One region of the Candidatus Pantoea rara genome, then DNA from elsewhere that is predicted to be linked to it. Evidence: predicted binding sites of a transcription regulator. Region 1 holds the regulator's gene; each other region holds the start of a gene.
The links. Region 1 encodes PurR, which represses purine synthesis genes. Its sites were predicted from a motif close to CANGCAAACGTTTGCNTG; they were not measured.

Region 1 (9,945 bases):
AGGGAGACGAAGAAGGCGAGCCAGTATCCCTGGCGGATCTGTTCGCCGATGCGTTCGCGGCGACCTGAACCGTTGAGTTGCGCAACGGTGGGCGTCAATGCAAGCAGAAGACCATGACCAAAAAGGATGGCCGGAAGCCAGACAGAGGTGCCGACAGCAACGGCGGCCATATCCGTGGCGCTGACAGCGCCGGCCATAATGGTATCCACAAATCCCATTGCGGTTTGAGCCACCTGAGCAAGGATGACCGGAATCGCAAGGGCCAGCAATTGACGCGCTTCTGTTAAATACTTCTGCACGTTAACACCTGACTTGTTGAATGAATTAAAAGGGCAGAAAAGCCCAGGAAATTGCGCGAGCTAGTGTAACTGGCGTAACACTATTCGCCAATCTTTGTCACACAATGCGGTTTGCCACAGATTAAAGAGGCGGCACGGGCTGAATTCTAACAGCTGACCTGAGCTGTGATAAACTAACGCAAACTTCGCAGAGGCAAAGACTATGTTTACCGGTATTGTGCAGGGCACCGCAGAAATCGTGTCCATTGAAGAGAAAGAACTGTTTCGTACCCACACTGTCCGACTGCCGGAAGAACTGTTACCGGGTCTGGCGCTGGGCGCATCTGTCGCTCATAACGGTTGCTGCTTAACCGTGACGGCAATTGACGGCGACCGCGTTAGTTTTGATTTAATTAAAGAGACATTGCGGGTGACCAATCTTGGCGATTTACATCAGGGCGATGTCGTCAATATTGAGCGTGCAGCCAAATTCAGCGATGAAATAGGCGGCCATCTGATGTCAGGTCATATTATGACCACCGCTGAAATCTGCAAGATTATCCAGTCAGAACATAATCGCGAAGTCTGGTTTAAAATCCAGGATCCGATGCAGATGAAATATATTCTGCATAAAGGTTATGTCGGCATCGACGGTATCAGCCTGACGGTAGGTGATGTGACTAAGACCAAATTCTGCGTCTATCTGATCCCCGAAACGCTGGAGCGCACGACTCTGGGCGCGAAGACGTTTGGCGATCGGGTCAATATTGAGGTCGACCCGCACACGCAGGCGATCGTAGAGACCGTTGAGCGGGTATTAGCACAGCGCGATGCCGCGGCGGCGATGAGCATGCTGACCGGCCAGCCTGACGCCGAGAGCTAATAAGCGGCAAAGATTGCTGGAGAGCCAATCCGGGTGAATCTGGCAGCGATATAATAGCCTGAAGCACAGGGAACACAGTCAGAAGAGGAAAGCGTCCCCCGCCACGGATAACGGGTTTTGTGTCTTTTCAAATCTTTCGGTGTTCCTGCGCCGCTCCACGCTCAGAACTTAACAGGCCATTATTTTAAAGCCTTTAGCGCAGCAGCATCTTCTTAACATCACCCTACCGCGCCACCCGTAGTCCCCCCTCAACGCCGCGACTAAACACAATCTGCCACAGCTGAATATCGCGCGCCCGGAAGGCACCGGCACAGGCATTCAGATAATAGGAGAACATCCGCTTAAAGCGTTCGCCATATTTATCGGCCAGCTCTGGCCAGGCCTGTAAAAAGCGTTCATGCCAGGCCATCAGTGTTTTATCGTAATCGGCACCAAAGTTATGCCAGTCTTCCAGAATAAAGTGGGGCTCGCTGGCATCCGCCACATGGCGAACTGAAGGCAGGCAGCCGTTTGGGAAGATATATTTATCAATCCACGGATCGACGCTCATATCGGTTTTAATCGCGCCAATGGTGTGAAGCAGGAAAATACCCTCAGGCTTTAAATTACGATCGACCACATCAAAATAGGTGGCGTAATTTTTCGGCCCCACATGTTCAAACATCCCCACCGAAACGATGCGATCAAACTGCTCATTCAGGTCGCGATAATCCTGCAACAAAATCGTGACGTCTAATCCGCTACAGCGCTGCTGCGCCAGTTTCTGTTGTTCAGCGGAAATTGTCACGCCATGCACTTTGACGCCGTAATGACGTGCGGCAAATTCCGCGAGCCCGCCCCAGCCACAGCCAATATCCAGCAGCGACATCCCGGGTTCCAGCGCTAATTTACGGCAGATCATATCCAGCTTGGCTTCCTGCGCCGTTGCCAGTGTCGTGGCATCTTTCCAGTAGCCACAGGAATATTGCATATACGGGTCGAGCATCAGTGAAAAGAGATCGTTACCGAGATCGTAATGCTCTTTACCAACAATCCACGCCCGTTTTTTTGACTGGAGATTGGTTAAGCGTGCAGCGGCAATGCGTAGTGTATCTTTGAAATGATGAGGAAGCTGCTGATCGAGTTTATGTTTGAGCACCTGGTGGAAGAAGATATCCAGCCGGTCGCACTCCCACCATCCATCCATGTAGCTCTCACCGAGCCCAAGCGATCCCTCCTGCAGAACACGTTTAAAAAAACCGGGATGAGTAATATGAATATCCCAGGGACGTGAACCATTGATTTCGATATCCGCTTTTTCCAGCAGTTCGTGAACGATGCGATACCAATGGTTCTCTTCTGGGCTCACTGCGTCTGCATACGATGAACTCATAGCTTTTCCACCACCTGTCCAATCTGAACCTGAACAAAGAGTAGCCAATTTCGTCAGGCATTGAGAAACGTTACGGATGACTCCGCACACCGGTTATTGTGTGATACAGAGGACTGGAATAGCCTGCAGCAGGTCGGTAGGGTGAGAATAACGCGCGCGAATACCGTCCCGGCAACAGGGTGCCAATCAGATTATTACGTTATTATATTGTTGATTTATTACAGATTTGTTGACCCGGATGAGTATATTCTCACGCGGGTCAATATTCAATAACTTATTGTTAGGATGCTAACTAAAAAAGTCACTGTGTTAATGATTATCCTGGCAGGCAGGTTGCGCAGAGGCAACAACAGTTTGTGCGCTTGCGGCACGCTGCATGGCGTAACCGATCAGCGCGAGCACAATAGTCGCCGTCATGATGAGTGTGGTGGTAAACAGCGCCTGAGTTAATCCGGCCGATACCGCCAGGCTGGCGGCGAAACAAAGTCCTAACTGAAGAGTATTTTGCAGCGCAGCCGCTTTGCCGGTGGCATCCGGAAAGGGCATCAGCGCACTGGAAACCACAATCGGATAGATCGCACCGTTAGCCAGCGCCATGCCGCAGAACGGAACCATCAGGCTCACCAGCGTGCTGTTGCCTGCAAGTGCAACAGCAAACAGCGCCAGAATGCTCAGGCTGTAGATGCTCAGCAGCCAGGGCAGCAACTGTGCGCCGTTAAAGCGGTTGAGCAGGGCGCGACAGCCGAAGCCGCCAATCAGGAAGGCGAGTGTCTGTGGCACATAGCTCAGGCCGATATCGGCGGGCGAAAGACCCAGCTCCGCCAGAATAAATGGCGAGCCAGTCAGCCAGGCAAAGAAGCTAGCGGAACAGGCGGAGTAGATCAGCACGTTGCCGCTGTAGATCCGGGATTTCAGCAGTGTGAAAAAGCCGGGTTGCGCCCTTTTTTCACCTGCGGCTTTGCGAACGGTAGGCAGACGCAGCGTGGTCAGAATCAGCGCTACCGCAATCAGGGTCAGCACCAGGAAAATCGAACGCCAGTGGAAATGGCCGATCAGCCAGGCGCCCAGCAACGGGGCCAGCGCCGGAGAGAGCGCAACCAGCGGCATAATGGTGGCGAAGACTTTGTTGGCGCGCGCGGCAGGGTAGCGATCCACCACCAGCGCCTGCCAGCTCACAGCCGCAGAACAGACGCCAATCGCCTGCACAAAGCGCAGCGCCAGCATCAGATAAATATCATTTACCCACAGCATGCCCGCACAGCCGACGCCAAACATAGCCAGTCCGGCCAGCAGCACAGGTTTACGGCCAATGCGATCGGAGAGCGGTCCCCAGAAAAGCTGACCGACGGCGAAACCTCCCAGAAAGAGACTCATACTGGCGCTGATCAGGCCGGGTGAGGTGTTAAAGGTTTGCTGCATCGCACCAAAGGCGGGCAGGTACATATCCGTGGCTAAAAAGCCGAGCATGCTCAGCAGGGCAAGGTAAGGCATAAATCCTTTATTCGACAACATCTCATTCTCATTTTTGCAGGATAAACGCGGCAGAGTGTAAAAGGTGCGTTTGCTGCTGTGAAACGGTAATATTTGCCGATTGCTGTTAAAATTTTTGAAGGCAGATTATGTGGTCAGAATATGCATTGGAAGTGGTTGACGCGGTTGCGCGTGGAGGGAGCTTCAGCGCCGCCGCGCAGGAGCTCCATCGGGTACCCTCTGCCATCAGCTATACGGTGCGCCAGCTGGAAAACTGGCTGGCAGTACCGCTGTTTGAACGTCAGCATCGCGAAGTGGTCCTGACCCCGGCGGGCGAGCATTTTGTCCGGGAAGGGCGAAGCGTCATCAAAAAAATGCTTGCCACACGGCGACAGTGTCAGCAGCTGGCCAACGGCTGGCGCGGGCACCTCAGCATTGCCGTTGACCGTATCGCCAAACCTCAGCGAACCCGGCAACTTGTCAAAGATTTCTATCGCCATTTTCCCGATATGGAGCTGATCATTCATTATGAAGTCTTTAACGGCGTCTGGGATGCGCTCGCCGATGGACGGGTAGAAGTGGCCATTGGGGCCACCCAGGCGATTCCGGTGGGCGGACGTTTTGCGTTTCGTGATATGGGCACCCTCAACTGGCGCTGCGTAGTTGCACCCGATCACCCACTGACACAGGCGAGCCAGATTGATGACGATACGCTGCGTAGCTGGCCTTCGCTGGTGCTGGAAGATACCTCGCGTGCGCTGCCGCGCCGTATGACGTGGACGTTAGATAATCAGCGCAGACTGGTGGTGCCGGAATGGCAAACCGGGCTGGAGTGCGTGCAGGCGGGATTGTGTGTGGCGATGGTGCCGGGACATCTTGCAAGGCCACTGCTCGACTGCGGCGATCTGGTTGAACTGACCTTGCCGGTGGCGTTTCCGGACAGCCCCTGCTGTGTTAGCTGGGCCGAGGATCGCGCATCACCGGCGACAGGCTGGCTACTCAGCTATCTGGGTGATGCGCAAACGCTTAATCAGGAGTGGTTAAGCGAGGATTAACGGCGATAGTCACGGAACGGACCATCGGCCACGGAACGGCGCTCTATCAGCGTAGGGTGGACTTCAATCGTTTGTGACACTTCACGCTTACTGGTGATGCGGTCCAGCAGCATATCCAGCGCTTTCTCACCCAGCTGGGCTTTAGGCTGATGCACGGTGGTCAGAGCCGGCGCGAAGTAGCGGGCGTTGCGCACATTGTCGTAGCCGATTACCGAAATATCCTGAGGCACACGCAAACCCATCTCGTCGGCAGCGCAAATCGCGCCCATCGCCATGATGTCACCACCGCAGAACACCGCCGTCGGACGCTGTTTCTGTGACAGGATCTGCTGCATCGCCTGATAGCCCGACTCCGGCTCAAAATCACCCTGCACAATCCACTCGGCGCGCGGCAGAATACCCGCTTCTTCCAGTGCCTTCAGGAAACCGGCATGACGTCCACCTCCGGTGTTACGCTCCATCTGACCGGGAATAGCACCAATATCCCGGTGTCCACGTTCAATCAGATAGCGTCCCGCCAGATAGCCGCCCTGAAAAGCATTATCGAGTACCGTGTCGGTGAAGTCGGCGCGCGACTCGCCCCAGTCCATCACCACCATCGGAATATTGCGGTTCTCTTCCAGCATCTGCAGCAGATCATCCGGATATTCAGAGCACATCACCAGCAGACCATCGACGCGTTTCTGCGCCATCATGCTGAGGTAGGCGCGCTGTTTTTGCAGATCGTTATGCGCATTACCCAGAATCAACGTATAGCCTTTGTCAAAACAGTGATTTTCAACCGCTTCAATAATTTCAGCGAAATAGGGCGCTTCGCTGGAGGTGGCAAGCAGGCCCAGCGTCCTGGTATGGTTCACTTTCAGGCTGCGTGCAACGGCGCTCGGCGAGTAGTGCAGTTCTTTGATCGCCTGCCAGACCGCGTTACGCGTTTCTTCAGCGACAAAGCGGGTTTTATTGATGACGTGCGAAACGGTGGTCGTTGAGACGCCGGCGCGTTTCGCCACATCTTTAATTGTTGCCATGAAAATCGGACTCCAGTGCTTATCTAACTCTATGATAAGCGTAGTGTTAAACGTTTGCGTCTGCTCAGGGGTTTTTTACGCAAAAATGCAGCTTTCCGGCTCGTAAACTGGCCTGGGGCGATGAATAAACGCTGTAAAAGATGCGCAAACGGAATCAGAGTTGCGCGCGTTGCGCAACAAAGGCGGGATTCTAACAAGGCTGGACGGATAAAACGAGATTTTTACCGGGCTGTGTGGGAAAATGCCATATCCCTACACATTGTGTGACTAAGGAGCAAGCAATGAGTACCGATCTTAAACTGGCGTTAATGACCACCGTGGGCTGTCTGCTGATGATTGTGGCCTTTAGTTTTACCGCCATTCTGCACTAATAAAAAAGCCGGGAATATCCCGGCTTTTTTCTGCCTGTAATGCTGCTCAGCGTATGGTTTTTGGCGTCATCACCCGACGAGCGCCGATGTAGTGGCGCTGCCAGTAATCTTCACCTAATGCGCTGATCTGAATATCTTTGCCGGTACGTGGCGACTGGATAAATTTGCCATCGCCCAGGTAAACGCCAACATGATCCGCAGTACCGCGCCCATTAATACGGAAGAAGACCAGATCACCTTTCTCCAGCGACTCACGCTTGATTGGCGCAGCGTCACGCAGGTGATACATCTCGTTAGCGGTACGGGGGATCTTAAACTTGACCAGATCTTTATAGGCGTACCAGACCAGACCACTGCAATCGAAACCGGTATGCGGTGACGTGCCACCCCACTGATACGGTTTACCCAACTGACCCATCAGCTTGGTCATCGCCGTTTCGCGCGCCTTCTGGTAGCGCTGACGGTGAGATTTGCTCATCTTAATTGTACCAGGCTCGCTGGCGGTGACCTCAGCCGTTTTCAGCAGACGCTCATGACCATAGCGTTTCTTCTCTTTATTTTTTTCTTTGGTTTTGCTGATACGGGCAGTTTTGAGCGAGGTCTTCTTAGCAGGCGTCTGTTTAGCGGTGAGTTCAACTTTTTTCTGTTTTTTAGTTTTGAGTTTTTGAACAGGGCTGAGGCGAGTCTTTTTCGTCACCGTTTTCACCTGGCGACGCTTGCGGCGCTCATCGTCGCGCGCACTCTTTTTTTCTGCTTTATGCGTACTGACGTTCACCGGCGCGTGCGGTGAAGCAGCAGCGACGTTGAAAAACAGTTGCGCAAAGGCCAGCATGAAAAGCGTAATGATTAAACGCATAGTCCGTTGATTAGTTAAGTTGTCAGGGCCACTACGCACCGCGACAAAGTTGAGATTAATCTGATCCAGGATCAGCGCCCAGGCCATTCTAGTCCAGTTCGTTTAAAAACTGTAATGCCTTTTAATATTAATCTTTGCAACCCACGTAATCGCGCTGAAAATGAACATTTTCAGCGTCTTATATCAACGAAATTATTACGAATTATTAAACTGTTACCAGCTGTTAATAATCATGAATTAAAGCGTCCCGAAGCAGGACTTAACAATGATGGCGATTTAATCGGGCAGCGGTCAAAATCTCGTTTTCAGTCAGGCTGCGAAGTCGCTACAATAAACAAACACGAAGTGACGAATTAAGGAAGGCAATAATGAGTACTGTAGAAAAAATTCAGCGCCAGATCGCAGAAAACCCGATCCTGCTGTACATGAAAGGTTCCCCGAAACTGCCTAGCTGTGGTTTCTCTGCTCAGGCGGTCCAGGCGCTGTCAGCCTGTGGTGAGCGTTTTGCTTACGTGGATATTCTGCAGAACCCGGATATTCGTGCCGAGATGCCGAAATTCGCTAACTGGCCAACCTTCCCGCAGCTGTGGGTCGATGGCGAGCTGGTCGGTGGATGCGACATCATCGTTGAGATGTTACAACGTGGTGAACTGCAGACGCTGATTAAAGAGACTGCAGAGAAGTTTAAAGAAGCAGAATAAAAAAAGGCCGACATCACGTCGGCCTTTCTCATTGCGGCATCCCTTATGCGGATGTCGTGGCTTCTGTATCACCTTCCGCAAAGGGCAGTGGCCAGCCACCTAACCGTTTCCAGCGGTTCACCAGCTCGCAGAACAGCGTCGCCGTCTGCTGCGTGTCATAGAGCGCCGAATGCGCCTGCGTACTGTCAAACTCCATTCCTGCCGCAATACAGGCTTTCGCCAGCACCGTCTGACCCAGCACCAGTCCGCTCAGAGCCGCGGTATCAAAAGTGGCAAACGGGTGAAACGGATTACGCTTCAGGCTGGCACGTTCTGCTGCCGCTGACATAAAGTTCAGGTCGAAGGTGGCATTATGCGCCACCATAATGGCGCGATTGCAGCCGCTGTCTTTAATGCCTTTACGCACCATTTTGAAAATGGCGTGCAGCGCTTCATATTCACTCACTGCACCGCGCAGCGGATTACTCGGGTCGATACCGGTAAAAGCCAGCGCTTCCGGATGCAGCAGCGATCCAACAAAAGGTTCAACGTTGAAGTGCAGCGTCTGGTCAATCTGAATCCATCCCTCTTCATCCATTTTCAGCGTGATAGCGGCAATCTCCAGTAACGCATCGGTTTGCGCGTTGAAACCGGCGGTTTCGACGTCGATCACCACCGGATAGAAGCCACGGAAACGTTGATTGAGTGCATTGGGGGAATTCGATTCAGACATCAGGATCTCGTTGCAGAAAAAGGGCAGCGCGTATTATGGCAAAAAACGGGGCCGGGTGCAGCAGATGAAGCGAAGAGAAGGGGATTCAGCCCACCCGGACGGGCAGGCTGAGGAGCAGGTTTAGTTGCCCAGGCCGTTGCCGGCATCTTTATTTTCGATCAGCTCGATTTTGTAGCCATCGGGATCTTCAACAAAGGCAATAATGGTGGAGCCGCCTTTAACCGGGCCGGCTTCACGCGTCACGTTGCCGCCATCTTTGCGGATACGTTCGCAGGCCGCTGCTGCGTCATCAACGCCCAGCGCAATATGACCATAAGCATTACCGAGGTCATACTTATCGACGCCCCAGTTGTAGGTCAGCTCGATCACTGCACCTTCGCTCTCGTCGGTGTAGCCCACAAAGGCCAGGGTATATTTATATTCGGTGTTTTCGCTCTGACGCAGCACGCGCATGCCCAGCACACGGGTATAGAAGTCGATAGAACGTTGCAGATCGCCAACGCGCAGCATGGTATGAAGTAAACGCATAACATCCTCTTTAAAATAAAACGCCATCGCCGGATGACCCAGGCGATAAGTATAGCGATGAAAATCGCCGTTGAATAATGGCTGCCGCCATCGTCCCGTACGGCAGCCCAAAACGGTTACAGCGTCGGGTAGTCGATATAACCTTCAGCGCCGCCGCCGTAGAAGCTTTCCGGACGCTGTGGATTGAGTGGGGCATCCTGCTGCAGGCGCTCAACCAGATCCGGGTTAGCGATGTAATCACGACCAAACGCAACCGCATCGATCAGACCGCGACCGATCAGATCGTCCGCTTTCTCAACTGTGTAGGCACCGGCACCAATGATGGCACCCGGGAAGAGATCACGCACTTTCTGACGGAAGGCGTCGGTGTAAGGCTGACCACCGGCCCAGTCTGGCTCTGAAAGGTGCAAATAGGCAATGTTGCGTTTCGCCAGCTCTGCGATGTACCACAGCGCCGCTTCTTCTTCATCCGGGCCGTTGTCCAGATTCTGGAAGCTGCCGATTGGCGAGACGCGAATACCAATACGATCGGCTGACCAGTTAGCGATGACCGCATCAACCACTTCCAGCGCAAAGCGACCGCGTTTTTCGATGCTGCCGCCATATTCATCGGTACGCTGGTTTGAATCTGGCGCCAGGAACTGATGAATCAGGTAGCCGTGCGCGGAGTGCAGCTCAAGCAGGTCAAAGTCGGCTT
Region 2 (9,945 bases), 1.2 Mb from region 1:
CAGCAGGCTGAAAATCACCAGCGAGAGGCCAGCCTTGTGTGGCTGCTCCGACACCTGCTGTAATAGCTGGGTCATCTGCCGGTGCAGGTCTTTTTGCCACAGCACGCTCTGCAGCAGAATCTGCGACCAGTAAAGCCATACCAGCAGCGCACCGCCGAGGAAGAGTCCTGCCATCAGCCAGAATGGCCAGAGTCGGATGGCCCGTAAGGGTGTGGAGATCACTGACATGTCAGCACCACCGTCTGAGCGAACTGGCGACCCAGATCCATCTCCTCCGCCGGGGCGTCCGCTTTATCCAGCGATAGCGCATATTGCTTCAGTGAGTCGTTGGGCTTTGGCGTATTAAGGGCAAACTGGCAGCGCGTCTGAAGCGACGGTGGCAGCGTCAACGCGCCGGAATTGTCGTAGAACATATCGACGAAATAGGTGGGATCAAAGGTCAGGATCTCAAAGCGCTGGCCGGTCAGCTTCGGGGGTTCCGCCAGCGGCAGAATGAATTCCAGCACCGCTTTGTGGCCGTTACGCGAAAGGTTGTATTCCGTTGGCAGATTCAAAAACTTTACCCGCTGTTGGTTATGCCAGATTTCAGAAAAGTAGTGCTGGCCCAATACGTTCGCCATCACGCCCGCTGCCAGCTTTTTCCACACCACGCTGCCAGGTTTTGCATCGCCCGCGTCATACAGCAGATCGGCGGAGGTAATCTCATCCATCGTCCAGATCATCTTTAACCCGGTAAACGTATCACCCTGCACGACCAGTTCCGTTTTCATATCGATAAAGCTGTGAGGATGCGCCAGCACAGCCGGACTTAATACCATTAACAGAGCAAAGAGTACGCGTTTCATAATGTTATAAAGTAACGTTTCCGATTAAAAGGATCGATAAGTAACAAATTTTGTGACCCGCCTTAAACCTCCGGCAAATAAACCGCGTAAACCGCGCAGGCGCTGACCGGGTTGACTATTCTTAGCTCAAAATAGTCTGCTGGAAATCTGATTGATGAGTTCTGCTACCCCTTTGGCACCACTCTTCTCCCGTTCACAGCGTCAGTGCCATCTTTTATTGCTGCTGTTTCTGCCGACACCTTTGCTCACGCTTGAAAAAGTCTGCCAGCTGAATGGCGTCGATCCTGCTGTTGCCCGACAGGATATCGCGGATGTGGGCCTTGAGATACAGCGATATCACCAGCTGGAATTGCATCAGATGGTGGATGGCAGCTTTCGTCTTCATGGAACAGAGTTGGATCGGCGCCTCTGTCTGTTGCACAACCTGCGACGCAGTCTGCGTTTATCGCAGGATTTCGTCTGCGAGCATTTTGCTGCTCCTCTGCGTCAGCGCCTGAAGATCATGAAGATTGAGAAAGCGCTGTGGGATGAGACCAATTTACAGGCACTGATCCAGCACTGCAGCCTGCGTCTGAAGCGTGACTTCAGCGAACGTGACCGGCTTTTTCTGCAGATATTCATGAAGTATGGATTGTGCCAGCGCCAGCCAGTGCTGTTCAGTGAGGCGCAATGTCTCTGGCTGCAACAGAAGCCTGAGCGCCAGGCCGCCGAGGCTGTGATTTACCACTGGCGCAAACGCTGCCACATTGCTCCGCCCGTCAGCGAAGCGGACTTCTGGACGCTGCTGTTCAGTCAGATTCATACGCCAGTTGTTGACGCGGTGGCGCATCCTGCTGAGCAGCAGTTAATGAACGCGACTCAGCAGCTGATTAATGATTTTGAAGCCTGTGCCGGGATTACGTTTGCTGACCGCAACGAACTGCTGCACCAGCTCTATCCTCATCTGGCGCAGGCGCTGGATCGCACCCACTTCAATATCGGCATCGACAATAGCGTGGCACTGGATGTCAGCCGTCTCTATCCCCGACTGCTACGCACGACTCATGAGGCCCTGAAGGGTTTTGAGCAGCACTACAACATCGCTTTTACGCCGGAAGAAGTGAGCTTAGTGACCATTATTTTTGGCGCCTGGCTGATGCAGGAGAGTGCGCTGCAGGAGAAACAGGTCCTGATCCTGACCGGCGACGACGCCGATCTCGAGCAGGATGTGGAGCAGCAGATCCGGGAGATCACGCTGCTGCCAGTCAATATTACTTATCAGGACGTAAAGCAGTTTCAGCGGGATGGCGCGCCAAAGGATATCGACATCATCATTTCGCCCTACCCTACTTCGCTGCCCTTGTTCTCTCCGCCGCTGGTGCATGCGGAACTGCCGCTGACGTTACACCATCAGCAGCGAATTCGTTATTTACTGGAGTCGTAGCCGGGACGCAGGAACAGCGCGGGCAGCGCGACAAGCGCCATCACCCAGAACAGGTGTCCCTGCAGATGCGCGAACAGCACGCCGCAGATCATTGTCATCACCGCAATGCCACCGCCCATCGCCAGTGCGGAATAGAGTGATTGCAGCCGAATCACTTCCGCCCCCTTGCGCGCCGCGATAAATCGCATCGCCGCCAGATGGCAGACGGTGAAGCTGCCACAGTGGAGGATTTGCGCCACAATCAGCAGCGGCAGCGCGGTCGTTGCCCCCATCAGGCTCCAGCGGATCAGTGCGCAGATGCCCGAAAGCAGCAGCAGATCGCGCGCGCTCCAGCGGCGGAACAGCCGATTGCTCAGGGCAAACACCACAATCTCCGCCACCACACCCAGCGACCAGAGATAGCCCACCGTCGAGGCGGAATAGCCGCTCTCCTGCCACCAGATAGCACTAAATCCATAATAAGCGGCGTGTGCGCCCTGCAGCAGTGTCACGCAGAGCATGAATCGCCATACCGCATTCTCACGCAGCAACGCACGCCACACCTGCCAGCCGCCGCCGGCAGCACCCTGCCGCTCATTGCCCTGCGGCTGGGTGGCGGGTGTCAGCATCATGCCAGCCAGCATAGAAATGACACCGACGGAAAGCAGCAGCAGAATGGCGTTAGAGGAGTAGGCACTGACCAGCACGCCGGTTAACGCCGAGCTGATGACAAAGGCCAGCGATCCCCACAGTCTGACCGGCCCGTAGGCCAGCCCAATCTGCTGTGTCCAGGTCGCGGCCAGCGCATCGCTGAGCGGGACCAGCGGCGAGAAAAAGAGGTTAAAGCCAATCATGATCGTCAGCAGCCACATCCACTGCTCACCCACCCAGAAACCGGCGGCGAACAGACAGGTCATCAGCGCCAGCAGACGCAGCGCTGTAATCAATCGTGAAGGATTTTTGACCTGAGAAGCGATGAGCAGACTGCCGACAAAACGGGCCACCATGCCACAACCAAGAAGCAGGCCAATTTTTTCAGCATCCAGGCCGGTCCCTTTCAGCCACACGCCCCAGAATGGCAGATAGATGCCGTAACAGAAGAAGTAAGTGAAGTAGCCCAATCCGAGCCATCTGGCGGAGCCGATTGCCATATTCCCTCCAGCAGGTTTGCTGCCTGGCAGCATAAGTGGGCGCTACTCTGGCAGAGCGCCGCAGGACAGGCAATAAAAAAGGATGGCAGTTGCCATCCTTTTTATATTGTCTCACAACAGGTTAACGATTAAGCGTAGACCGGCAGACGGCTGCAGATTTCCAGCACTTTCTTCTTCGTGCGCTCAATGGTTGCTTCGTCATTGACGTTATCCAGCACATCGGCGATCCAGCCAGCCAGTTCGCGCACGTCCGCTTCGTTGAAACCACGACGCGTAACAGCAGGTGTACCGATACGAATACCGGAAGTGACAAAGGGGCTTTTCGGATCGTTAGGTACGCTGTTCTTGTTGACCGTGATGTTGGCACGGCCCAGCGCAGCATCTGCTTCTTTACCGGTCAGGTTTTTGCTCACCAGATCGATCAGGAACAGATGGTTATAGGTGCCACCAGAAACGATGTCATAGCCACGTTCAATCAGCACCTCAACCATTGCTTTGGCATTTTTTGCCACCTGCTGCTGGTAGGTTTTGAATTCCGGCTCCATCGCCTCTTTGAACGCGACCGCTTTACCCGCGATAACATGCATCAGAGGACCGCCCTGACCGCCAGGGAAGACAGCTGAGTTCAGTTTCTTATAGAAATCTTCGTCGCCGTTTTTCGCCAGAATAATACCACCGCGCGGACCTGCCAGCGTTTTATGGGTGGTAGAGGTGACAACGTGTGCATGCGCAATCGGACTTGGATAGACATCTGCAGCAATCAGGCCAGCAACGTGCGCCATGTCCACAAACAGCCAGGCACCCACGCTATCCGCGATTTCGCGCATTTTCGCCCAGTCGCAGACGCCGGAATACGCTGAGAATCCGCCAACGATCATTTTTGGCTTGTGGGTTTTCGCCAGTTCAGCCAGTTCGTCGTAGTCGATTTTGCCGGTCTCATCGATACCGTAAGCAACCACGTTATAGAGTTTACCGGACAGGTTAACCGGTGAGCCATGAGTCAGGTGTCCACCGTGCGCCAGATTCATCCCGAGAATGGTATCACCCGGCTGCAGCAACGCGGTGTAAACCGCGAAGTTAGCTTGTGAACCTGAGTGTGGCTGCACGTTAGCGTAATCAGCACCAAACAGCGCTTTTGCGCGATCGATGGCCAGTTGCTCAACGATATCAACGTACTCACAGCCGCCGTAATAGCGTTTGCCTGGATACCCTTCAGCGTATTTATTGGTGAGCTGAGAACCCTGTGCCTGCATAACACGCGGGCTGGTGTAGTTTTCAGAAGCAATCAGTTCAATGTGCTCTTCCTGACGCACTGTCTCCTGCTCCATCGCCTGCCACAACTCGGCATCGTAATCGGCAATGTTCATATCACGCTTTAACATCCGGATCTCCTGACTCAGCTAACTTTCTGACGGTATTTACCCCCCTTCAGGGGCGAAGGCCAACAGTGTAAACCGTTTTAACAGGTGAAGGTAGGGTGAACCGCCTCTTTTTACGCAAACGATTGGCTGGTGACTGGCACTGCTTTTTTACACCTTTTTACCCCGTTCAGACGTCACATTTTTTCTCTGGGATGTGACGGCGGCTTCTGTTCATGCACCTGAATGTTGCCATCTGCATAACCCGAAATTTTCCCGGGTTATTTACTCCACAGGCGAGTTAGCTATAAGATGCATTTAAAATACATGTTTATAAAGAGGCCACTGATATGCTTGATGCACACACCATCGCCACCGTTAAATCGACCCTGCCTGCCATCGCCGCTTGCGGCCCAAAGCTCACTGCCCACTTCTATGACCGCATGCTGTCGCACCATCCGGAACTCAAAAACGTCTTTAATATGAATAACCAGCGCAACGGCGATCAACGCGAAGCGCTGTTCAATGCCATCTGCGCTTACGGCGCGAATCTGGAAAATCTGGCCGTACTGCTGCCTGCGGTGGAAAAGATTGCGCAGAAACACACCAGCCTGAATATTCAGCCTGCACAGTACGCCATCGTGGGTGAAAATCTGCTGGCAACCATCAAAGAGCTACTGAATCCAGGCGAAGAGGCGCTGGCTGCATGGGGCCGGGCCTATGGCGTACTGGCAGATGTGTTTATCCATCGGGAAGAGGAAATTTATCAGGCGACCGAGCAGCAAACCGGAGGCTGGCGCGATACCCGTGCTTTTCGCATTAGCGCGATTGAGCAGCAAAGCGATGTGGTTAAAAGCTTTACCTTCAGCCCGATGGATGGCGGCCCGGTTGCGGCATTTAAGCCGGGTCAGTATCTGACAGTACATCTGCAGCCCGCCAGTTTCGACCATCACCAGATTCGTCAGTACTCGCTGACTCATCTCAGCAATGGCAAAGATTATCGGATTGCGGTGAAACGTGAAGCGCAGGGGACCGTTTCCGGCTGGTTGCATCAGAATGCTAAGGTGGGTGACGAACTGATGCTCGCCGCACCGCACGGTGACTTCTTCCTGGATGTCGATCCGGTCACACCGGTAGCGCTCATCTCTGCGGGCGTGGGTCAGACCCCGATGCTGGCGATGCTGCATTCACTGGCAGCTAACCAGCATCGCGCGCCGGTCAGCTGGCTGCACGCCGCAGAGAACGGCAAACAGCATGCTTTTGGCGATGAAGTGCGTGCCACTGGCGCGCAGTTCGCCGATTTCATGAGCGAGATCTGGTATCGTGAGCCCGCGACTGAAGATGCGGGTCGTTATGACGCGCAGGGTCTGATGGATATCAGCGTGATCGCCGCACGTCTTGCCTTACCCGATACCCACTTCTACCTCTGTGGCCCGCTGCCCTTTATGCAGCATGTGGTGGCGCAACTGCGTGATGCCCGCGTGGCAGACGCACGCATTCATTACGAACTCTTTGGCCCGCATAAAGGCATGTAATTGCGCCATAAAAAAAGCCCGCAGCGCGGGCTTCTTGATGCTGATAAAGCGCTGATAAAAAGCCTGTCAGATCGCCTCTTCATCTTCTTCGCCAGTTCGGATACGCACGACGCGCGCTACGTCGAAGACAAAGATCTTACCGTCACCGATTTTGCCGGTCTGCGCGGTGCGCATAATGGCCTCGACGCAGGTATCAACGATATCGTCGCCCACCACCATCTCGATTTTCACTTTAGGCAAAAAGTCGACCATATACTCTGCGCCGCGGTACAGCTCGGTGTGCCCTTTCTGGCGACCAAAGCCCTTCACTTCACTCACGGTCATCCCGGTGATGCCCACTTCCGCCAAGGCTTCACGGACATCATCGAGTTTGAATGGTTTGATAATCGCATCAATCTTTTTCATGTCAGACCCTTTTTCACTCCCTCCATGGTCAGAGGGTTTATCAAGTATAAATGTTGCTGGCGCTGTCGGGCGGTAATATCCGGGATTCTTCAGGTTGCCGCAAGCGCTGTCAGATTATGCTGACCGCACCCATTCAGATTCGGGCCTGAGCAGGCAACCTGCCGGTATCACATCGCAGCCTCCGCTACTCTTTGAAATCACTGGCATCCAGTTCATGACGAGACAGCAGCTTATAGAACTCCGTGCGGTTGCGTCCAGCCAGACGTGCGGCGTTAGTCACATTGCCTTTGGTCATCTGCAACAGCTTACGCAGATAGTTAAGCTCAAACTGATTGCGCGCCTCCGCAAAGGTCGGCAACGCGCTATTTTCGCCGCTCAACGCCTGCTCCACCAGCGCATCGCTGATCACCGGCGATGAACTCAACGCCACACACTGCTCAATCACGTTAACCAGCTGACGCACGTTGCCCGGCCAGCTGGCGGCCATCAAGCGCTTCATTGCATCGACGGAAAAACTGCGAATCTGCGGTTTATGCCGTTCCGCTGCCTGCCGCAACAGATGATTAGCCAGCAGCGGGATATCTTCCGTACGCTGATGCAGCGCCGGGATCTTCAGATTCACCACATTCAGACGATAGAAGAGATCCTCGCGAAACTCCTTTTTCTCCATTGCCCTGGGCAGATCGCGATGCGTGGCTGAAATAATCCGCACATCGATCTCACTATCATGATCGCTGCCCAGCGGCCTGACCTTACGCTCCTGCAACACCCGCAACAACTTAACCTGTAGCGTTTGCGGCATATCACCAATCTCATCCAGAAACAGCGTGCCGCCGCCAGCAGTCTTAAACAAACCTTCACGGGCACTGACCGCGCCGGTAAAGGCTCCTTTGGCATGGCCGAACAGCTCTGACTCCAGCAACTGCTCCGGCAGTGCGCCACAGTTAATGGCGACAAAAGGCTTGCCGTTACGCGGACTGGCGGCGTGAATCGCCTGCGCCAGCATCTCCTTACCGGTGCCACTCTGACCATTAATCAACACGCTGACGTCCGACTGCGCCACCATGTGCGCCTGCTCCAGCAGCCGTAACATCAGCGGGCTGCGGGTAACAATCGCCTCACGCCAGCGATCATCGCTGACCGGTGCCTGCTGTGCCAGCGCCTCATCAATGGCTTTATAGAGCGCATCTTTATCCACCGGCTTGGTCAGGAAGCTGAAGACGCCCTGCTGCGTGGCGGATACGGCGTCCGGGATTGAACCATGCGCCGTCAGGATAATCACCGGCAGACCAGTATGGCGCTTCTGGATCTCGCCAAACAGCGCCAGGCCATCCATCTCATCCATCCGCAGATCGCTAATCACCAGCTCGATCTTCTCTTTCTGCAGCAGACGCAATGCTTCGGGTCCGCTGCCTGCGGTGGTGACCTGATACCCTTCGCTGCGAAGACGCATGCCCAGCAGCTTCAGCAGGCTGGGATCGTCATCTACCAGCAGCAATTTAGCCGCTTGCCTCACCATTATTGCTCCTCATCCTGCGGCAGCGCCGTGCCGTGACTGCTGTCAGAGACATCCGGGGCTTTACGTGATGAAAGCTGGCGCTCAATGTCAGTCAGCCGCTCCAGCTTATGCTGTGTCTCGCTGAGCTGCTGCTGCTGTTTCACCATCTGCTGGCGTATCGTCTCCAGCTGCGTATCGCTGCTCTGCTGCAGATGGACATAACGGGTGCGCGCTTCACTGAGGTCGAGCTGCGCGGTCTGATTGCTGCGCCACAGCTGGATCAGCGGGCGCACAGACTGCGGGAAATCGCTGCTGTAGCGATCCAGCGTTTCAACATAGCGACGACGCTCCACGGGCGTCACATTGCCGTTGGACATCAGCACGCCCTGCTTAAAGGCGCGCGACCAGTTTTCTGCCGGCCAGCGATGCGCTTCGGCACGGGCCTCAGCGGGAGAAAGACGTTCAGCACAGTCGATCGCCCGCATCCAGTAGAGGGTATTATCCAGCGCCGCCCTATTCTCTATCGGCCACAGATCACTGCAGCGGGTCGCCAGGTAATCAGCAATTCTGACATCGGGTTCCGCCACCTGATGGCCTGACGGCAAAGAGGAGGTGGCCGGGGAGGTCGTACATCCGCTGAGGAGCAGCGTAGTCAGCGTGCTCAACAGCAAAGCGGGTAAATATTTCATCGGTCAGACTTTCCCGGATGTGGTGTTCAGTTCAATTCGAAAACAGACGTCAGCCTGCTCGCAGGGGACCAGCGTCAGGTCGCCGTGCATCCGGCGCAGGCAATCTTTGGCAATACTCAATCCCAGCCCGCTGCCTTTTACCGGCCCTTTGCGTTGCTGGCTACCCTGGAAGAACGGTTCGAAAATCATCGCCTGCTCTTCCGGCGGAATCGGCGAGCCACTATTTGCGACCTCAATCCAGATTCGATCACCCAGCTGCTGACTGCGAAGCCAGATGGTACCGGATTCGCTGCCGTAGTTCACGGCGTTCGAATAGAGGTTATCAATGACCCGCATCAGTAACGTCGGTTCGGCAAGGCAGTGAATGACCTCAAGATTGACCACCGTATGCATCAGTTTGGCACGCGCCGAGAGCGCATGTGCAGTGACTACGCCCTCCACGATTTCTGCCACGCTGACCGGCTTCAGTTCAATCGGGCCATCTGCCAGTTTACGGTTGTAATCGAGGAGCTGTTCAATCAGACGCTGCAGATGACGGCTGCTGCCATCGAGGATAGTCACCACCTCTTTTTGATCGGCATTCAGCGCGCCGGCGACTTCGTCCGCCAGCAGTTCGGTGCCTTCACGCAGGCTGGCCAGTGGCGTTTTCAATTCGTGAGAGAGATGGCGCAGAAATTCATGACGCTGCGATTCCAGCCATGCGAGCCGTTCGCTGAGCCAGACGATGCGCTGTCCCAGTGAGCGTAGTTCGCGCGGGCCACGAAATGTCACGCTGTCACCCAGTTCCCGTCCCTCGCCAAGCCGGTTGATCATCCGCTCAATACGCTTGACCGGGCCAATAATCATGCCGGTAAACAGCGTCATGAGGGCCAGACTAATGATAAAAAGAATCAGCGACTGCCAGCCAAAAAACTGGCCGCGATCGGCGATTTCACGCTGCAACTGTAAACCGCGCGAAAAGACCACTTCGCGCGTGTCCTGCACCATCTGGGCGTTAGTGGCAGAAAAACGATCCAGCGCCTCTGCGGCAGGCGGCACCGGGTTGCCATTATCGCATTTCAG
Region 3 (9,945 bases), 1.7 Mb from region 1:
ACGGAAATGCGACACCGCTTTCATACGTGCATCAAAGTCAGCCGGACGGGTCGGACGACGCGCCAGTACTGCCTGCAGCGTGTCGATGCTGTGACCCTCTTCCTGATACCAGGCGCGGAAGCGACCCAGCATAAAGTCGATCACATCATCCACCACGCGGGCATTGCTCAGCTTGCTGCCATACAGGCGCACCGCTTCTTCAGTCAGGGTTTGCAGATCGAGCGGCAGGTTCTTCTCGACAATGATACGCAGCACGCCCAGCGCCGCACGACGCAGTGCGAACGGATCTTTGTCGCCTTTTGGATGCTGTCCAATGCCGAAAATCCCGGCCAGCGTATCCATTTTATCGGCAATCGCCAGCGCACAGGCGACCGGACTGGACGGCAGCTCGTCACCGGCAAAGCGCGGCTGATACTGCTCGTTCAGCGCGACCGCCACATCTTCGGCTTCGCCGTCGTGACGCGCATAGTGCATGCCCATCACGCCCTGCGTGTCGGTGAACTCGAAGACCATGTTGGTCATCAGGTCACACTTGGACAGCAGACCTGCGCGGGTGGCATGATTCACATCGGCGCCGATTTCACCGGCAATCCAGCCCGCCAGGGCCTGAATGCGATCGGTTTTATCGCGCAGCGTACCCAGCTCTTTCTGGAACAGGACGGTTTCCAGACGCGGCAGGTGATCTTCCAGACGCTTTTTGCGGTCGGTATTAAAGAAGAACTCCGCATCGGCCAGGCGTGGGCGTACCACTTTCTCGTTGCCGGAGATAATCTGGCGCGGATCGCTGGATTCGATGTTAGTGACGAAAATGAAGTTCGGCATCAGGTTGCCGTCATTGTCATACACCGGGAAATATTTCTGATCGCCTTTCATGGTGTAGACCAGCGCTTCCGCTGGCACTTTGAGGAATTTCTCTTCAAAGGTCGCGGTCAGGACTACCGGCCACTCCACCAGCGACGTCACCTCTTCCAGCAGGCTGTCGCTGATATCGGCGTTACCGCCTAAGCGACGTGCGGCCGCTTCGGCATCAGCTTTAATCATCGCTTTGCGGACCTGATAGTCGGCAATGACCTGGCCGCGTTTTTCCAGCACATCAGGGTACTGATCGGCGTTGTCGAGCGTGATTTCGCTTTCACCCATAAAGCGGTGACCACGAATAACGCGATCTGATTTAATGCCCAGAATAGTACCTGGAATCAGCTCATCGCCCAGCAGCATCGTCACGGTGTGAACCGGACGAACGAACTGCACATCGCTGTCGCCCCAGCGCATCAGTTTTGGCACTGGCAGCTTGCTGAGTGCGGTCGCAATCATCGCTGGCAGCAGTGCCTGAGCCGCTTCGCCTTTGACCTGGGCGCGATAAACCAGCCATTCGCCTTTATCGGTGGCGAAGCGTTCAGCCTGATCGACAGTAATGCCGTTACCACGCGCCCAGCCTTCAGCAGCTTTAGTGGCGTTGCCGTCAGCGTCAAACGCCGCAGCGACCGCCGGACCGCGCTTCTCCACTTCCCGATCGGGTTGTGAAGCGCTCAGGTTTGCGACTTTCAGCGCCAGACGACGCGGCGCAGCAAACCAGCTGACCTCGCCGTGGTTCAGGTTGGCCGCATCCAGTTCAGCGGTCACCTGCGCGGCAAAGGCTTCTGCCAGGCTGCGCAGGGCTTTTGGTGGCAGCTCTTCGGTGCCGATCTCCACCAGGAAGGTTTGTTCAGTCATGGCTGCCTCTTACTTTTTGTTATTGCACATCGGGAAGCCCATTGCCTCGCGAGAGGCGTAGTAAGCTTCAGCCACGGCTTTGGTCAGGGTACGAATGCGCAGAATATAGCGCTGACGCTCTGTTACCGAGATTGCTTTGCGGGCATCCAGCAGGTTGAAGCTGTGTGCCGCTTTCAGAATGCGTTCGTAGGCGGGCAGTGGCAGCGGTTTTTCCAGCGCCAGCAGATGCTGCGCCTCTTTCTCGTACTGCTCAAAGCAGGTAAAGAGGAAATCGACGTCGGCGTATTCGAAGTTATAGGTGGATTGCTCCACTTCGTTCTGATGGAACACGTCGCCGTAGGTGGTTTTGCCCAGCGGGCCATCGCTCCAGACCAGATCGTAAACGCTGTCGACGCCCTGGATATACATCGCCAGACGCTCCAGACCGTAAGTGATCTCACCGGTTACCGGCTTACACTCCAGGCCGCCAACCTGCTGGAAGTAGGTGAACTGCGTCACTTCCATGCCGTTGAGCCACACTTCCCAGCCGAGTCCCCAGGCACCCAGCGTCGGGTTTTCCCAGTTATCTTCCACGAAGCGAATGTCATGCACCGTCGGATCCATACCCAGCTCTTTCAGCGAGCCAAGGTAGAGCTCCTGAATGTTGTCCGGTGACGGTTTGATGATTACCTGGAACTGGTAATAGTGTTGCAGACGGTTCGGGTTTTCACCGTAGCGGCCATCGGTAGGACGGCGTGATGGCTGCACGTAAGCGGCAGCAATCGGCTCCGGGCCGAGTGCGCGCAGGCAGGTCATCGGGTGTGAAGTGCCAGCGCCCACTTCCATGTCCAGCGGTTGGACAATGGTGCAGCCCTGACGCGCCCAGTAATCCTGCAAGGTCAGGATCAGCCCCTGAAAGGTTTTGGTATCAAACTTTTGCATGTTGAGTGTGCACGCGCTTCGGTTAGATTAAAAAAAGAGGCCGACAGTATACCCTTTGACCGCGCGATGTGCAGCCGTAAATCCCAGGCGGTGCCGGCGCGTTTAAGCGGCGATTCCGGGCGCTGGCATACAGATGGCTCCGAATCCTGCTGGCAGCAGTTGTTGCGCTGGTCGCATTTGACTACCCTCTTGCGCACGGAGCGATGCGCAAGAGGACGCCATGCCGCAAAAGATTTACTGGATCGATAATTTACGTGCGGTTGCCTGCCTGATGGTGATCGTGATTCATACCACCACCTGGTATATCACCGGACCGATGGCGGTGACCGGCGCCACCTGGGATGTGGCGAACCTGCTGAACTCGGCATCACGCGTCTGTGTTCCGCTGTTCTTTATGATCTCCGGCTATCTGTTTTTCGGCGAACGCAGCGCCCAGCCGCGCCATATGCTCCGGCTGGTACTCTGTCTGCTGTTTTACAGCGCGGTCTCGCTGGCCTATATCACCTGGCTGACGCCGATTAGCGAAGGCCGTTCGATCCTCAGGATGCTACAGAAGCCCGTTTTCTATCACCTGTGGTTCTTCTTTGCGCTGATTGGCATCTATCTGATGTCGCCACTGATTCAGGTGAAAACCGTGCAGGCGCGTTACGTGGCGCTGCTGGTGCTGGTGCTGGCGGTGCTCGCCAACCCCAATACGGTCAGCCAGTCGCTGGGCCCGTTTCATTTTTTGCCGGTTAATCTCTATGTCAGCGGCGACAGTATTTACTACCTGCTCTATGCGTTGCTGGGACGGGCGATTGGCACCATGGAGACCAGCCGACGTGGCCTGACACCGCTGGCTGCGGGGCTGTTTATCGCCTGTGTGGTTGGCATTACGTTAGGGACGAAAAAGGCGCTGATCGTCAACGGGGCGTTTAATGACACCTGGTATCTCTACTGCGGACCGCTGGTATTTATCGCCGCGATCAGCCTGCTGATCGTGTTTAAAAACGGCCTGAACCAGCGCACCCTGCCCGGTTTTACGCTGATTGCACGCTATTCACTGCCCATCTACGGCTTTCATGCGCTGTTCATTCACTATCTGCGCACGCATCATTACGATGATATGTCGCGTCCGTGGCTCGACCTGCCCTGGGTGTTCGGGCTGACGCTGGGCGGCAGCCTGCTGCTGGGGATGGCGCTGAAACGCGTCGATACCCGTCATTTTGTCAGCTGATCGGTTTCGCGCTGGCGGGCGCGTCGTAGCTGACGCGCCGATGAAAACCCCGCCGCCAGCGCCGCTTTTTCGGCAGATTCACCCTGCTGCTGACGCTGGCGCGCCACGCCAACCCGTAACTGTTCATGATATTCCCGCACGCTGATCCCCAGATGCTGACGAAACAGTCGCGCCAGATGGCGGCTGCTGACATGGGTGCGTCCGGCCAGCTCGGTCAGCGTCCAGCCGTGCTCTGGATGGGCAATCATCAGATCCTGTGCGCGGTGAATGGCCGGATGCATGTGATTGCGGTAACGCAGCCAGGGTGAAAGTTGTGGGTCGTCACCGGCACGGCGAAACCAGACCACCATTTCCCGCGCCACCGCCAGCGCTGTGGGCGTATCGCAGAGCTGAGTGATCAGATGCAGTGCCAGATCGATGCCCGCCGTGATGCCCGCGCTGGTCCAGATATTCTCATGCCCGACAAACACCCGGTTCTCCTGCACCCGTGCGCGCGGAGCGGCCGCTTTCAGGCGGGCAATCACATCATGATGAGTGGTGCAGAGTATGTCATCCAGCATGCCCGCCTGCGCCGCCAGCAGCGCACCCGAACAGACGCAGACCAGCATAAAGGTCTGCGCGCGCAGCGCGGCCTGCTGACGCATCAGCCATTCGCGTGCTTCTGCGGCCTGCGGTGTGGCATAACAGATCTGCGAATCATAAACGCCAGGCACCACCAGAAGGCTCCCGGCGGGCAACTGTTCCGGCAAGGGTTCGATGCCGCCAATGGTCATGCCGGTGGAGCAGACCACTTCCGGCTGCGGGCCAATGTAGCGCAGCGTAAAGCGATCGTCCGCCAGCTTCAGCGTCTCCGCCGGGCCGGTGAGATCCAGCGCCATCACGCCCGGCAGGGTTAAAAACCAGACGGTGTATGTCATGCTGGCCCGCGCTACACCAGATCCCAGCCACGGGCGCGCCACAGCGCAGGCAGTTGCGCCATGTCATCGAAGCGCGTCACCAGCGGATGATCCAGTTCGGGGTTGTGCGGGTCAGCGCAGTAGTAGTAGACCGGGATCCCGGCGGCGATACCGGCGCGGGCGCCCGCTTCGGAGTCATCCACCAGAATGCAGCGCTCAATCGGCACCTGCATCTGTTCCGCCGCGTGGTACATCAGTTCCGGATCAGGCTTCCAGTGCAGAATGTCATAGCCGCTGTAGAGGTGCTCTTCAAACAGCGGCAGCATGCCGGTTAAGCCCAGCGAGTGCTGCATCTTTTTTACCGTCCCGTTTGAGACCACGCACATCGGCACTTTGATTTGCTCAACCAGCGCTTTCGCACCCGGAATGGGCTGCAGCTGCAGATCGAACAGTCGCGCAACTTCTGCGCGGTAGGCGGTTTCCACCTCTTCCATCGGCAGCGACACCTGATGGGCATCGCCCACGTCACGAATGATATCGTAGAGTTTGACGCCCTTATACTTCTCAAACATCTGCTGCAACGAGAGCTCCAGGCCGTAACGGGCAAAGGTGTTGACGTAGGCCTGGGTGCAGAGCAACTCACTGTCCACCAGCGTGCCATCGCAATCAAAAAAGACGCATTCAACTGACATCAGACTCTATCCTTCGATTCAGGGGTGTGCTCCACACTCTACCGCACTCAGCGCAGATTGCGAGACTGGCAATCGGTTGCGAAAAATCATTGTATTGGCCCGGTAAAATCGCCAGGATACGCGCCGATGATTTTTTCTTCTGGATGGATGGCATGAGCAAGCAAGGCGTTTTGCAGCGCATCTTCAGGCTGCAGGAACATGGCACCACGGTGCGCACCGAAGTGATCGCGGGTATCACCACTTTTCTGACGATGGTCTATATCGTCTTCGTCAATCCGCAGATCCTCGGCGTCGCCGGCATGGATACCCAGGCGGTGTTTGTGACCACCTGCCTGATTGCCGCCTTCGGCAGCATTCTGATGGGACTGTTTGCTAATCTGCCGGTGGCGCTGGCACCCGCAATGGGCCTGAATGCCTTCTTCGCCTTTGTGGTGGTCGGGGCGATGGGCTATTCGTGGCAGGTCGGTATGGGCGCAATCTTCTGGGGTGCAGTCGGCCTGTTGATCCTGACACTGCTGCGGGTTCGCTACTGGATTATTGCCAATATCCCGCTGAGCCTGCGCGTCGGCATCACCGCCGGTATCGGCCTGTTTATTGCCATGATGGGGCTGAAAAATGCCGGCATTATCGTGCCGAATCCCGATACCCTGGTGGCGGTGGGGAATCTGACCTCGCACAGTGTGCTGCTGGGCGCACTGGGCTTCTTTATTATCGCCATTCTGGCATCACGTAATATCCACGCGGCGGTGCTTATCTCAATGGTCATCACCACAGCGATTGGCTGGATGCTGGGCGACGTGAAATTTGTCGGCCTGTTTTCTGCGCCACCCTCCATTACGTCTGTCGTGGGTCAGGTCGATATCAAAGGCGCGTTTAACATTGGCATGGCGGGGGTGATCTTCTCCTTTATGCTGGTAAATCTGTTCGACTCCTCCGGCACGCTGATCGGCGTCACTGACAAAGCGGGACTGACCGATGAAACCGGCACCTTCCCGCGTATGCAGCAGGCGCTTTATGTCGACAGCATCAGTTCAGTGAGTGGCGCGCTGGCGGGGACGTCATCCGTGACCGCCTATATTGAAAGTACCTCGGGCGTAGCGATTGGCGGCCGAACCGGCCTGATGGCCGTGGTGACCGGCCTGCTGTTCCTGCTGGTGACCTTCCTGTCACCGCTGGCCGCGATGGTGCCATCCTATGCTGCTGCGGGCGCACTGATTTACGTTGGCGTTTTGATGACCGCCAGCCTGTCGCGCGTGCGCTGGGATGATTTAACCGAAGCCGTGCCGGCGTTTGTGACCACTGCCATGATGCCCTTCAGCTTTTCTATCACCGAAGGCATTGCGCTGGGGTTTATCGCTTACTGCGTCATGAAGCTGGGCACCGGCCGCTGGCGTGAAATCAGCCCCTGCGTGGTGATTGTTGCCCTGCTGTTTGTGCTGAAGATTGTCTTTATCGACGCGCACTAAGCGCTTTCAGGGCCGCAACCTCCGGGTTGCGGCTTTTTACGTTTCAGGATGCAGACTGCGCTCGCTGGGCAGACTGGTCAGCCGCAGGGCATGAGGCCCGATGTTGGGCTTACCCATCTCCATTTCACGTAATGCGCGCCACTGAAAGGTACTATCCATCTCCCAGAGATGCAGACGCTGGGTCGCAGATGACAGCGCGCACGACCAGACCAGCATAGGCTCCGCATCACAGACCACCTGAATATCAGGATAGAGTGACGATCGCAGCCGACCCGCTCCCGGCAACAGACGCAGCGAATCCAGTCCCTGATCAACCTGTCCCGTCAGCTTGAGAATGCTCTGGCGCAACGTCCAGATTTGCGTCACCGCTTCCATGGCATCCTGCTGGGCATTGATCCAGGCGATCTCGCCCGAGGTTAATCCCTGAATCAGCTGCTCCTGAGTCTGACGACTGCGCGCATGTACAATCTCCATATCCAGACCCGCACGTCCTCCCTCTTCGGCCAGCAGCACACCCACCGTATTGCCCGCATAGGCGATGCTGAAATCGGGCAGATCACTGTCAGCAAATGCGGGGCGTCCATTGCTCTGGATAACCAGACCCGGCAGCTCACTAATGCCATAAACCCGCAGCATCAGTTGCGCCAGCAGGGTACGTGCGGCAAGAAATCGCCCACGGCGTTTGTCAGCAAACTGCTGTGCCGTGTCGGTGATAGCCTGGGGAATGCGTAAATCATTAACCGGGAAGCCGGGATCGCCCGTCCAGCGTACAAAATGACCAGCCATCTGTCGCTCCGTGAAAATGGTCAGATAATCATCAGATGCATTGTAGGAATTTTCTTATCGGAATGCACCCGGCAACGCAAAGATTAGGTTAAATTCGGAATTAGATGAACGGAGTCGTGAGGGATGGCAAACCAGACACTCCGTCAAAATGACACCCTCAACCGCTTAACGGAATGATTGTCGCTGCCTGTCAGCACCGAAAAACAGGAGGATAAGCCATGCTGCTGGACGAAATAGTGAAACGAGAGCGCAGCCTGCACGGTGCCAGACGCCGCCAACTGGCGTGGCTGGAGCAGATACTCCATCCTGACTTTTGTGAGATAACCCGTTCAGGGCAATTAGTCACTCGCGCGCAGACCATCGCGGCGCTGATAGAAGAAGAAACGCTGCCTGACATGCTCAGTAGTAACTTTCAGGTGGTGAGCACGGGCGAGATGAGTCTGATACTGCATTACCAGAGCTGTGATGCCGATGGCAGTCGGGCCGCACTGCGTGCGTCACACTGGCTACGCGAGGATCAGAACTGGCAAATGGTTTTTCATCAGGAGACGCCTGCAGCAAGCGGTTAGGGTGCTTACACATTGTTAACGCGGTAATCCGCGTCGCGAACCGAATCGCGACGCGGACAGCATCAGGCGAAGCGGCTCGCCTGCTCAAAGCTCAGGCGCGGCAGGCGCGGATGCAGTTTCGATGCCTCTCCATAGCCGAGGTTAATCAGCAGGTTAACCTGATACTGACCGTCGGAGAAAAAGGCGTCATTGACTTTGGCCGGATCAAAACCGGACATCGGACCGGCATCCAGACCCAGCGAACGGGCCGCCAGAATCAGGTAGCCCGCCTGCAGGCTGCTGTTACGGAAAGCGGTCTCTTTTGCCGCTTCCGGGCTGCCCGTAAACCAGCTGCGCGCATCAGCATGCGGGAACAGCGCGGGCAGCTGCTCATAGAACTCGCTGTCCCAGGCCACAATTACCGTGACCGGCGCGCTCATGGTTTTGTCCAGATTGCCAGAAGAGAGTGCCGGTTTCAGCTTCTCTTTGCCTTCCGCAGAGGTGACGAAAACAAAACGCGCAGGCGAGCAGTTCGCCGAGGTCGGGCCCAGGGCCGTCAGGGCATAGAGCTGTTCCAGCAGGGCGTTATCGACGGGCTTCGCCTGCCAGTAACTGTGGGTGCGGGCGTCATTAAATAGCGTGTCCAGTGCGGCAGTATCGAGCGGTGTACTCATGCAACTCTCCTGTTTCAGGCGAAAAGGTTCGCCCAATGGTGTTCACATAGTGGGTTTGCGTCCGGTCAGACGCGGCGTGCTGAGGCGGGGGTATTCACCGCAATCCGTTGCCGCACGTCAGATCGGCGCTTCAACCGTTATACGACAATGCTGTGCCGCCGCAAAATAACATATCAGCAAGAATCATCGCGCAGGCAGGAATCAGGAGAGACAGTATGGCGGAAAATCAGGCCTGACAGCGCGTTGCCATCAGACCCGCAAGGTTATTTACCGATACAGAAGCTGGAGAAGATACGACCCAGCAGATCGTCAGAGGTGAACTCGCCGGTGATCTCGCTTAACGCCTGCTGAGCGACACGCAGCTCTTCTGCCAGTAACTCACCGGCTCGGGCACCAAGCAGTTGCGCTTTACCCTGCTGCAGATGTGTGGCCGCTAACTCCAGCGCCTGCAGGTGACGACGACGTGCCAGGAAGCCGCCTTCCATGTTGCCCGCGAAACCCATGCTCTGCTTCAGGTGATCCCGCAGCTCATCGACGCCTTCGCTGGTTCGTGCCGACAGGCGTATCAGTGAGTGACCATTTACTTCTGACAGGCCGGGTGTTTCGCCAGTGACATCCGCCTTGTTGCGAACCACGGTAATCGGCAGCTCCGGCGGCAGACGGGAGACGAAATCGGGCCAGATAGCCGCCGCTTCGGTGGCATCGGTGGTGGTGCCGTCCACCATAAACAGTACGCGGTCGGCCTGTTCGATCTCCTGCCAGGCGCGCTCAATACCGATACGCTCCACTTCGTCGCTGGCTTCGCGCAGACCGGCGGTGTCGATGATATGCAGTGGCATACCATCGATATGAATATGCTCACGCAGTACGTCACGGGTGGTGCCTGCGATATCTGTGACGATGGCGGCATCACGGCCCGCCAGCGCATTCAGCAGGCTCGATTTGCCCGCATTAGGCCGGCCCGCAATCACCACTTTCATCCCTTCACGCAGCAGGCTGCCCTGACGCGCTTCGGCACGGACGGCATCCAGGT

Region 2: a site for PurR is predicted at 4,892-4,909, ahead of glyA (serine hydroxymethyltransferase). Genes of this name have one in related genera too.
Region 3: a site for PurR is predicted at 5,504-5,521, ahead of ACR8BF_RS18420 (NCS2 family permease). Genes of this name have one in related genera too.

What each region holds. Positions count from the first base shown of each region.
Region 1 is NZ_CP194942.1:2,212,936-2,222,880, reverse strand. It holds gene ACR8BF_RS10475 (MATE family efflux transporter) at 1-299, opposite strand, end outside; gene ACR8BF_RS10470 (riboflavin synthase subunit alpha) at 502-1,161, shown strand; gene cfa (cyclopropane fatty acyl phospholipid synthase) at 1,385-2,533, opposite strand; gene punC (purine nucleoside transporter PunC) at 2,843-4,045, opposite strand; gene punR (DNA-binding transcriptional activator PunR) at 4,153-5,058, shown strand; gene purR (HTH-type transcriptional repressor PurR) at 5,055-6,080, opposite strand; gene ACR8BF_RS10445 (YnhF family membrane protein) at 6,362-6,451, shown strand; gene ACR8BF_RS10440 (C40 family peptidase) at 6,498-7,307, opposite strand; gene ACR8BF_RS10435 (Grx4 family monothiol glutaredoxin) at 7,673-8,008, shown strand; gene rnt (ribonuclease T) at 8,052-8,720, opposite strand; gene gloA (lactoylglutathione lyase) at 8,841-9,248, opposite strand; gene ACR8BF_RS10420 (alkene reductase) at 9,365-9,945, opposite strand, start outside.
Region 2 is NZ_CP194942.1:1,052,955-1,062,899, reverse strand. It holds gene ACR8BF_RS05195 (nickel/cobalt transporter) at 1-228, opposite strand, end outside; gene ACR8BF_RS05190 (DUF1007 family protein) at 219-845, opposite strand; gene csiE (stationary phase inducible protein CsiE) at 1,000-2,268, shown strand; gene ACR8BF_RS05180 (3-phenylpropionate MFS transporter) at 2,250-3,398, opposite strand; gene glyA (serine hydroxymethyltransferase) at 3,527-4,780, opposite strand; gene hmpA (NO-inducible flavohemoprotein) at 5,107-6,291, shown strand; gene glnB (nitrogen regulatory protein P-II) at 6,358-6,696, opposite strand; gene glrR (two-component system response regulator GlrR) at 6,881-8,215, opposite strand; gene qseG (two-component system QseEF-associated lipoprotein QseG) at 8,215-8,883, opposite strand; gene ACR8BF_RS05150 (HAMP domain-containing sensor histidine kinase) at 8,887-9,945, opposite strand, start outside.
Region 3 is NZ_CP194942.1:3,914,098-3,924,042, forward strand. It holds gene glyS (glycine--tRNA ligase subunit beta) at 1-1,713, opposite strand, end outside; gene glyQ (glycine--tRNA ligase subunit alpha) at 1,723-2,634, opposite strand; gene ACR8BF_RS18405 (acyltransferase) at 2,855-3,850, shown strand; gene ACR8BF_RS18410 (GlxA family transcriptional regulator) at 3,835-4,767, opposite strand; gene yieH (6-phosphogluconate phosphatase) at 4,779-5,438, opposite strand; gene ACR8BF_RS18420 (NCS2 family permease) at 5,591-6,904, shown strand; gene ACR8BF_RS18425 (4'-phosphopantetheinyl transferase family protein) at 6,941-7,690, opposite strand; gene ACR8BF_RS18430 (DUF4440 domain-containing protein) at 7,909-8,259, shown strand; gene ACR8BF_RS18435 (malonic semialdehyde reductase) at 8,322-8,912, opposite strand; gene mnmE (tRNA uridine-5-carboxymethylaminomethyl(34) synthesis GTPase MnmE) at 9,176-9,945, opposite strand, start outside.